One region of the Metapseudomonas resinovorans NBRC 106553 genome, then DNA from elsewhere that is predicted to be linked to it. Evidence: predicted binding sites of a transcription regulator. Region 1 holds the regulator's gene; the other holds the start of a gene.
What was found. The regulator sigma-54, encoded in region 1, starts transcription at its own class of promoters, with help from an activator protein. The targets are predictions, from matches to a motif close to ANTGGCATNNANNTTGCTNT.

Region 1 (4,359 bases):
GCTGCTGCATCGCGGCACCGCCTACCCCTGGCATGTCCAGAGTGAACACGGCGAAGTCGGTCCGGAAGGCAAGGAAGTGGAATTGATCGATAATGTCCGGGTGGCCCGCACCGATGCCAAGGGCCGACCGACCATACTCACCACGAGCCGCCTGACCGTATTCCCCGACCAGGAATATGCGCAGACCCAGCAAGCCGTTAGAATCGACGCGGCCAATGGGGTGACCACGGCACAAGGAATGAAAGCGTACTTGAATGACGGCAGGATGCTCCTGCAGTCCAACGTAAGAGGCCAGCATGAGGTTCGTTAAAACCCTCCCCCTGTTGCTCAGCCTGGGCACCGCACTCGGAAGTGCCGCCGCCTGGGCATTGCCCACGGACCGCGACCAACCGATTCGCGTCCAGGCCGACAGCGCCGAGCTCGATGACAAACAAGGCGTCGCGGTCTACCGCGGCAACGTGATCATCACTCAGGGCACCATGAAGATCACTGGCGACACCGTCACGATCACCCAGAACGAGGCCGGCGACGTCGAAGTCTTCACCTCGGTGGGCAAGCCCGCGTACTACGAGCAGAAGCCGGCCGCGGACAAGGAAATCGTCAAGGCCTACGGCCTGACCATCCAGTACTTCGCTGCCAACGAGCGCATCATCCTGCTCGACCAGGCCAAGGTGGTCCAGGAAGGCAACACCTTCGAAGGCGAGAAGATCGTCTATGACACCCAGCGCCAGATCGTCAACGCGGGCCGCGCCACCGGTGGCAGCGTGACCACTCCGCGCCCGCGCATCGACATGGTCATACAGCCGAAGAAGAAAGAGCAGAAAGCACAGTAATGGCGACTCTCAAAGCCCAGCATCTGGCAAAGAGCTACAAGAGCCGCCAGGTGGTCCGCGACGTCAGCCTGTCCATCGACAGCGGCCAGATCGTCGGCCTCCTCGGCCCCAACGGCGCGGGCAAGACGACCTGCTTCTACATGATCGTCGGCCTGGTGAAGGCCGATCAGGGCCGCGTCCTGATCGATCAGCAGGACGTCACCCACCAGCCCATGCACGGCCGCGCCCGCGCGGGCATCGGCTACCTGCCGCAGGAAGCCTCGATCTTCCGCAAGCTGAGCGTGGCGGACAACATCATGGCGATCCTCGAGACCCGCAAGGAACTCGACCGCGCCGCCCGCCGCAAGGAGCTGGAAAGCCTGCTGCAGGAATTCCACATCAGCCATATCCGCGACAGCCTCGGCATGAGCCTGTCCGGCGGCGAACGCCGTCGTGTGGAGATCGCCCGAGCCCTGGCCACCGCGCCCAAATTCATCCTGCTGGACGAACCCTTCGCCGGCGTGGACCCGATTTCCGTAGGCGACATCAAGCAGATCATCCACCACCTCAAGGCCAAGGGGATCGGCGTGCTCATCACCGACCACAACGTCCGCGAGACCCTGGATATCTGCGAGACGGCCTACATTGTCAGTGACGGACAACTGATCGCCGAAGGCGACGCGGAAGCCATTCTGGCCAACCAGTTGGTGAAGGAAGTCTACCTGGGCCACGAGTTCCGCCTGTAGTCTCCCGCGCAAGCACCTACAAGATGGGTTGCAGGAGCTGGGAAAATCCTTCAAGGTCAGGCATATAATTTGCTTCCTGGTGGCGCTTCGGCGCCCTGTAGTGGATGGCGCGAGAGCGCCGGCGAATAAGGTGCTAAGCCCCCTGCCATGAAACCATCGCTAGTCCTGAAGATGGGCCAGCAGCTGACGATGACTCCTCAGCTGCAACAGGCCATCCGCCTGCTCCAACTCTCCACCCTGGACCTCCAACAGGAAATCCAGGAAGCGCTGGAGTCCAATCCCATGCTCGAGCGGCAGGAGGATGGCGACGATTTCGACACCTCCGACCCCATGGCCGAAGGTGACCAGCAGTCCAATTCCGGCAACCAGGATTCCAGCTTCCAGGAGTCCAGCGTCCAGACCAACGCCGAAGCCCTGGAAGACGGCGAATGGCACGAGCGCATCCCCAGCGAACTCCCCGTCGACACCGCCTGGGAAGACGTCTACCAGACCAGCGCCAGCAGCCTGCCGAGCAACGATGACGACGAGTGGGACTTCACCTCGCGCACCTCGGTCGGCGAAAGCCTGCAGAGCCACCTGCTCTGGCAGCTCAACCTGGCGCCGATGTCCGACACCGATCGCCTGATTGGGGTCACCCTGATCGACTGCATCAACAACGACGGCTATCTCGAGGAAACCCTCGCCGAGATCGTCGAAGCCTTCGACCCCGAGCTCGGTATCGAGCTGGACGAGGTCGAGGTCGTCCTCCACCGCATCCAGCAGTTCGAGCCCGCCGGCATCGGCGCACGCGACCTGCGCGAGTGCCTGATCCTGCAACTGCGCCAGCTGCCCTCGGGCACGCCCTGGCTGGTGGAGGCCCAGCGCCTCGCCGCCGACTTCCTCGACCTGCTCGGCAGCCGCGACTACAGCCAGCTGATGCGCCGCATGAAGGTCAAGGAAGACGAGCTGCGCCAGATCATCGAACTGATCCAGTGCCTCAACCCCCGCCCGGGCTCGCAGATCGAAGCCAGCGAACCCGAGTACGTGGTGCCGGACGTCATCGTGCGCAAGCACAACGAGCGCTGGCTGGTGGAACTGAACCAGGAAGCCGTGCCGCGCCTGCGGGTCAATCCGCACTACGCCGGCTTCGTCCGTCGCGCCGACTCCAGCGCCGACAACACCTTCATGCGCAACCAGTTGCAGGAAGCCCGCTGGTTCATCAAGAGCCTGCAGAGCCGCAACGAGACCCTGATGAAGGTCGCCACCCAGATCGTCGAGCACCAGCGCGGCTTCCTGGAATACGGCGAAGAGGCGATGAAGCCCCTGGTCCTGCACGACATCGCCGAAGCCGTGGGCATGCACGAGTCGACGATTTCCCGCGTGACCACCCAGAAATACATGCACACACCCCGCGGGATCTACGAGCTGAAGTACTTCTTCTCCAGCCACGTCAGCACCTCGGAAGGCGGCGAATGCTCGTCTACCGCGATCCGCGCCATCATCAAAAAACTGGTCGCTGCGGAAAATCCGAAAAAGCCGTTGAGCGACAGCAAGATCGCTGGTTTACTGGAGGCACAGGGCATTCAAGTGGCCCGTCGCACAGTAGCCAAGTATCGTGAATCCCTTGGGATAGCGCCTTCCAGCGAACGAAAGCGACTGATGTGACGCGGATATTGACCCACGCCAAAGTGTTCCGGTGGCAGGCCCGTTAGCCTGTCTCTTACACACGGGCAATAAGGAGAAAGCGGTATGCAAGTCAACATCAGTGGACATCAACTGGATGTGACCGACGCCCTGCGCAACTACGTTGTCGAGAAGTTCGACCGTCTGGAGCGCCATTTCGACCGAATCACCAACGTGCAAGTGATCATGCAGGTCGAGAAACTCAAACAGAAAATCGAAGCCACTTTGCACATCGCCGGCGGCGAAGTCGTTGCCAACGCGGAACATGAAGACATGTACGCCGCCATCGACCTGCTCACCGACAAGCTCGATCGCCAATTGATCAAGCACAAGGAAAAGCAGTTGAACCGCCAGCAGGGTGCCACCGCCCGCTGAACCCCTCCCTATGATCCGACTTGAGCAAATCCTGACCCCCGGCCGTTCCCTGGTGAACGTGCCGGGTGGCAGCAAAAAACGCGTACTGGAACAGATCGCCAAGCTGGTCGCGCGCGACCTTCCCGACCTCGACAACCAGGACATTTTCGAAAGCCTGGTAGCCCGGGAGAAACTCGGCTCCACCGGTTTCGGCAACGGCATCGCCATTCCCCACTGTCGCCTCACCGGCTGCACCGCGCCCATCAGCGCCGTGCTGCGCCTTGACGCGCCAGTAGATTTCGACGCCATCGACGGCGCCCCCGTGGACCTGCTGTTCGTGCTGCTGGTCCCTGAAGCCGCCACCGACGAACATCTCGAGCTGCTCCGACAGATCGCCAGCATGCTCGACCGCACTGACGTGCGCGAGCGCCTTCGCCAGGCGCCCGACAGCACCAGCCTGTACCAGGTGGTGGTGGACGTGCAGAGCGGACGCTAGGGTTTTGCCATGCGCCTGATCATCGTTAGCGGCCGCTCCGGCTCGGGCAAGAGCACCGCCCTCGATGTTCTCGAGGACCACGGTTTCTACTGCATCGACAACCTGCCGGCCGCCCTGCTTCCCGAGCTGGCCGAACGAGCGTTGCTGCACACCGAGCTGCTGCAGCCCCTGGTCGCGGTGTCGATCGACGCGCGCAACCTGCCCAGCCAGCTGCTGCGTTTTCCGGAGCTTCTGGCCGAGGCCCGCGCCCGCCACATCAAGTGCGACCTGCTCTACCTCGACGCGGAGA
Region 2 (4,359 bases), 1.4 Mb from region 1:
ATGCTCGCGCGGACCTGGTCTTCATAGCGGTAGGTGGTGTCGTGGCGAATGGAGAGTCTCATACAGCCTCCAGATACGAGCTGTGGATGGCCCGGGCCAGTTGCCGGACCAGCAGGATGAAATCGGTGAGCCAGGTATGCAGGCCTTCGTCGAGGATCTCGCCGATGGCGGTGTAGCGCAGCCGCGCGTCCAGTTCCGCGGCCAGGCGCTGGGCCGGCCTGCCGTTGTCACCGGGCAGGCTGGCGAGGATATGGTTCAGCTCCTCCATGCAGGCGCGCAGCGAGCGCGGCACGTCGGCGCGCAGCAGGAGCAGCTCGGACACCTGGTGGGCGCCGGGCGAGCCCCGGTAGATCTCCGTGTAGGCCTCGAAGGAGGACAGCGCGCGGAGCAAGGCGCTCCACTGGTAGTAGCCACGGGCCGAGGTATCGCTCACCTCTTCCGCTTCCTCGCCGAGCATCTCGTAGCGGGCATCCAGCAGGCGCAGGGTGTTGTCGGCGCGTTCGATGAAGGTACCCAGGCGGATGAAGCGATAGGCCTCGCCACGCATGATGGTGCCGTAGGTAGCGCCACGGAACAGGTGCGAGCGCTCCTTCACCCATTCGCAGAACCGGCTGATGCCGTAGCGGCCGAGGCCCTCGTTGGCGATGCTGCGCACTTCCAGCCAGGTGGCGTTGATGTTCTCCCAGATATCGGCGGTGATCCTGCCGCGCACCGCATGGGCGTTGATCCGCGCGGCCCGCAGGCAGTTGTAGATGCTCGCCTGGTTGTCTTCGTCCAGGGCGAAGAAGTGCAGCATGCGCTCGGCATGCAGCTGGCCGTGGCGCTCGAGATAGGTTTCCAGGGTGCCGGTGATCAGGAGCGGCATGGCCAGCTCTTCCAGACCATTGCCGCGCCCGTCCTGGGGCATCAGCGACAGCGAATAGCTGACGTCCAGCATGCGCGCCAGGTTCTCCGCGCGCTCCAGGTAGCGCGACATCCAATACAGTTCGGAGGCAGTTCTGCTCAGCATGGTCAGTCTTCCACTATCCAGGTGTCCTTGGTACCGCCGCCCTGGGAGGAGTTGACCACCAGGGAGCCTTCACGCAGCGCGACGCGGGTCAGGCCGCCGGGCACCAGGCGGGTTTCCCGCCCGGAGAGCACGAAGGGCCGCAGGTCGATATGGCGCGGGGCGATGCCCTGCTCGACGAAGGTCGGGCAGGTGGACAGGCACAGGGTCGGCTGGGCGATATAGGCCTCGGGGCGTGCCTTGAGGCGCTCGCGGAATACCTCGATCTCCTTGGCGCTGGCGGCCGGCCCAACGAGCATGCCGTAGCCACCGGAGCCCTGGGTCTCCTTGACCACCAGCTCGGGCAGGTTGGCCAGCACGTGGGACAGCTCCTCGGGCTTGCGGCACTGCCAGGTGGGCACGTTCTTGAGGATCGGCTCCTCGTCCAGGTAGAAGCGGATCATGTCGCAGACATAGGGATAGATGGACTTGTCGTCCGCCACCCCGGTGCCGATGGCATTGGCCAGCACCACGTTGCCGGAGCGATAGGAGGCCAGCAGGCCGGGCACGCCGAGCATGGATTCGGGGTTGAAGGTGAGCGGGTCGAGGAAGGCGTCGTCCAGCCGGCGATAGATCACGTCCACCGGCTGCGGGCCCGAGGTGGTGCGCATGAACACCTTGTCGTCACGGACGAACAGGTCGGCGCCCTCCACCAGCTCCACGCCCATCTCGCGGGCGAGGAACGCGTGCTCGAAGTAGGCACTGTTGAAGCGTCCCGGGGTCAGCACCACCACGCGGGGGTTATCCAGCGGGCTGGAACTCTTCAGGGTGTCCAGCAGCAGGTTCGGGTAGTGGTCGATGGGGGCGACACGCTGGGCGGCGAACAGCTCGGGGAACAACCGCATCATCATCTTGCGGTCTTCCAGCATGTAGCTGACGCCGCTGGGGGTGCGCAGGTTGTCTTCCAGTACGTAGTAGGTGCCGTCGCCGTCGCGCACTAGGTCCACGCCGGCGATGTGGGCGTAGATGTCGCGGTGCAGGTCGAGCCCCTGCATGGCGATCTGGTAGCCCTCGTTGGCCAGCACCTGCTCGGCGGGAATGATCCCCGCCTTGATGATCCGCTGGTTGTGGTAGAGGTCGGCGAGGAACATGTTCAGCGCCTTGACCCGCTGGATGCAGCCCTTCTCCACCACGCGCCATTCGCTCATGGGGATGGCGCGGGGAATGGTGTCGAAGGGAATCAGCCGCTCGGTGCCCTGCTCGTCGCCGTAAAGGGTGAAGGTGATCCCCGCGCGATGAAACAGCAGGTCGGCCTCACGTCGGCGCTGGGCCAGCAGCTCCTGGGGCGTGTCCGCCAGCCAGCGTGCGAATTCCCGGTAGTGCGGACGGCATTCGCCACTCGCGTCGTACATTTCGTCATAAAAAGTGCGGGACATGCCTAACTCCTTGTCGCCACGGGCCAACTTGCAGTCGCAAGCCCCGTGCCATCGCAACAACCGTTTGCATTTCAACAACTTGCAGCACACGCACAGTCGTCACGCCCCAGTCTGGTGCAGCCCGCCACGCGTAACTGCCGACGCCGCCCTATTTGGCGGCGGTACAGGTTTGGACGGATAGCAACGGCGAGGTGTTCCCCCGCTTGCGTCCGGGGCACTGCCATCCTTGGATCAGACAGTCTAGCCCCGCCGCGCACAGCCATTAGGGCTCGATTGTTCTATACATATGTTGCGATTTGGAATTTGCCCTATAACTCGACGACCTATGCTCATGGAGCCGTCCTGTGGGCGACATAGCCGGGGTGTATTTCAAAGGGCCCGAGAGCCTTCCATAATTGCCCCAACCCAGTGCCTCCGCACCCTGCCACCGGAGGAAGACCATGCTCACCATTGGCGACAAACTGCCCGCGTTCGACCTGCTGGCGGTGGACCATGATTCGGAACACGCGCCCAACCCGGAAAACGCCTTCAAACGGGTCAACCAGGACAGTTTCCTCGGCAAATGGAAGGTGCTGTTCTTCTGGCCCAAGGATTTCACCTTCGTCTGCCCCACCGAGATCAAGGCCTTCGGCGACCTGCTGGAGCAGTTCAACGACCGCGACACGCTGCTGATCGGCGCCTCCACCGACAGCGAGTTCGTCCACCTCGCCTGGCGCCACGACAACCAGGACCTCAAGGGCCAGAGTTTTCCCTGGCTGGCCGACATCCGCCACGAGCTGGCCGATGGCCTGGGCATACTCGACCGCCATGCGGGCGTCGCCCTGCGTGCGACCTTCATCATCGATCCGCACAACGTCATCCGCCATGTCTCGGTGAACGACCTGTCGGTGGGCCGCAACCCCCAGGAAACCCTGCGCCTGCTCGACGCCCTGCTCACCGAGGAGCTCTGCCCCTGCAACTGGCACAGGGGGGAGGCGACCCTGCATATCTAGGCGAGGCTTCCTTCCTCTCTTGTAGGGGCGAATTCATTCGCCAACCGGACCGCAGGTTCGGCCCATGGCATTCAATCGGGAAACGACCTTGCCCTTGGCGAATGAATTCGGCCGTGCAACAAGCGCGGCGCCATGGTCGCCTGTGCCCTCCCAGCCCCTTCCTTGTAAGCCCGCAGGCCCCGAACTACGCTGCTGAATACCCCCGCCAACGGCATGCAGTTCCGCCGAACAGGCTCCGCACGTCATGTACAACAGGAGTCGACAATGCCTTCGCTCAAACCCGTTTTCCTCTCGTTCGGCGTCAGTTGCGCCTGCCTCATCGCCTCCGCCCAGGCCGCCGAACCGCTGAAACAGCTCGGCCAGGGGGAAGGCCAGCTCGACATCATCGCCTGGCCCGGTTACATCGAACGCGGCGAGTCCGACAAGAACTACGACTGGGTGACCCAGTTCGAGAAAGACACCGGCTGCAAGGTCAACGTGAAGACCGCCGCCACCTCCGACGAGATGGTCAGCCTGATGACCAAGGGCGGCTACGACCTGGTCACCGCCTCCGGCGACGCCTCCCTGCGCCTGGTGTTCGGCAAGCGGGTGCAGCCGATCAACATCGACCTGATCCCCAACTGGAACACCCTCGACGACCGCCTCAAGGACGCCCCCTGGCACACCGTGGGTGGCGTGCACTACGGCACCCCCTACCAATGGGGCCCGAACCTGCTGATGTACAACACCAAGCTGTACAAGCAGGCGCCGGATAGCTGGGCCGTGGTCTTCGAGCCCCAGGACCTGGCCGATGGCAAACCCAACAAGGGCCGCGTGCAGGCCTACGACGGCCCGATCTACATCGCCGACGCCGCCCTCTACCTGAAGTCCGCCAAGCCGGAACTGGGCATCCAGGACCCCTATCAACTCACCGAAGCGCAGTACGCCGCCGCCCTCGAGTTGTTGC

Region 2: the regulator sigma-54 is predicted to act here: its motif matches at 2,455-2,474, upstream of PCA10_RS11165 (circularly permuted type 2 ATP-grasp protein).

The regions. Positions count from the first base shown of each region.
Region 1 covers NC_021499.1:1,102,798-1,107,156, reverse strand. The annotation lists gene lptC (LPS export ABC transporter periplasmic protein LptC) at 1-310, shown strand, start outside; gene lptA (lipopolysaccharide transport periplasmic protein LptA) at 297-833, shown strand; gene lptB (LPS export ABC transporter ATP-binding protein) at 833-1,558, shown strand; gene PCA10_RS05105 (RNA polymerase factor sigma-54) at 1,706-3,202, shown strand; gene hpf (ribosome hibernation-promoting factor, HPF/YfiA family) at 3,287-3,595, shown strand; gene ptsN (PTS IIA-like nitrogen regulatory protein PtsN) at 3,606-4,070, shown strand; gene rapZ (RNase adapter RapZ) at 4,080-4,359, shown strand, end outside.
Region 2 covers NC_021499.1:2,457,318-2,461,676, reverse strand. The annotation lists gene PCA10_RS11175 (transglutaminase family protein) at 1-62, opposite strand, end outside; gene PCA10_RS11170 (alpha-E domain-containing protein) at 59-1,009, opposite strand; gene PCA10_RS11165 (circularly permuted type 2 ATP-grasp protein) at 1,012-2,421, opposite strand; gene PCA10_RS11160 (peroxiredoxin) at 2,862-3,413, shown strand; gene ydcS (putative ABC transporter substrate-binding protein YdcS) at 3,678-4,359, shown strand, end outside.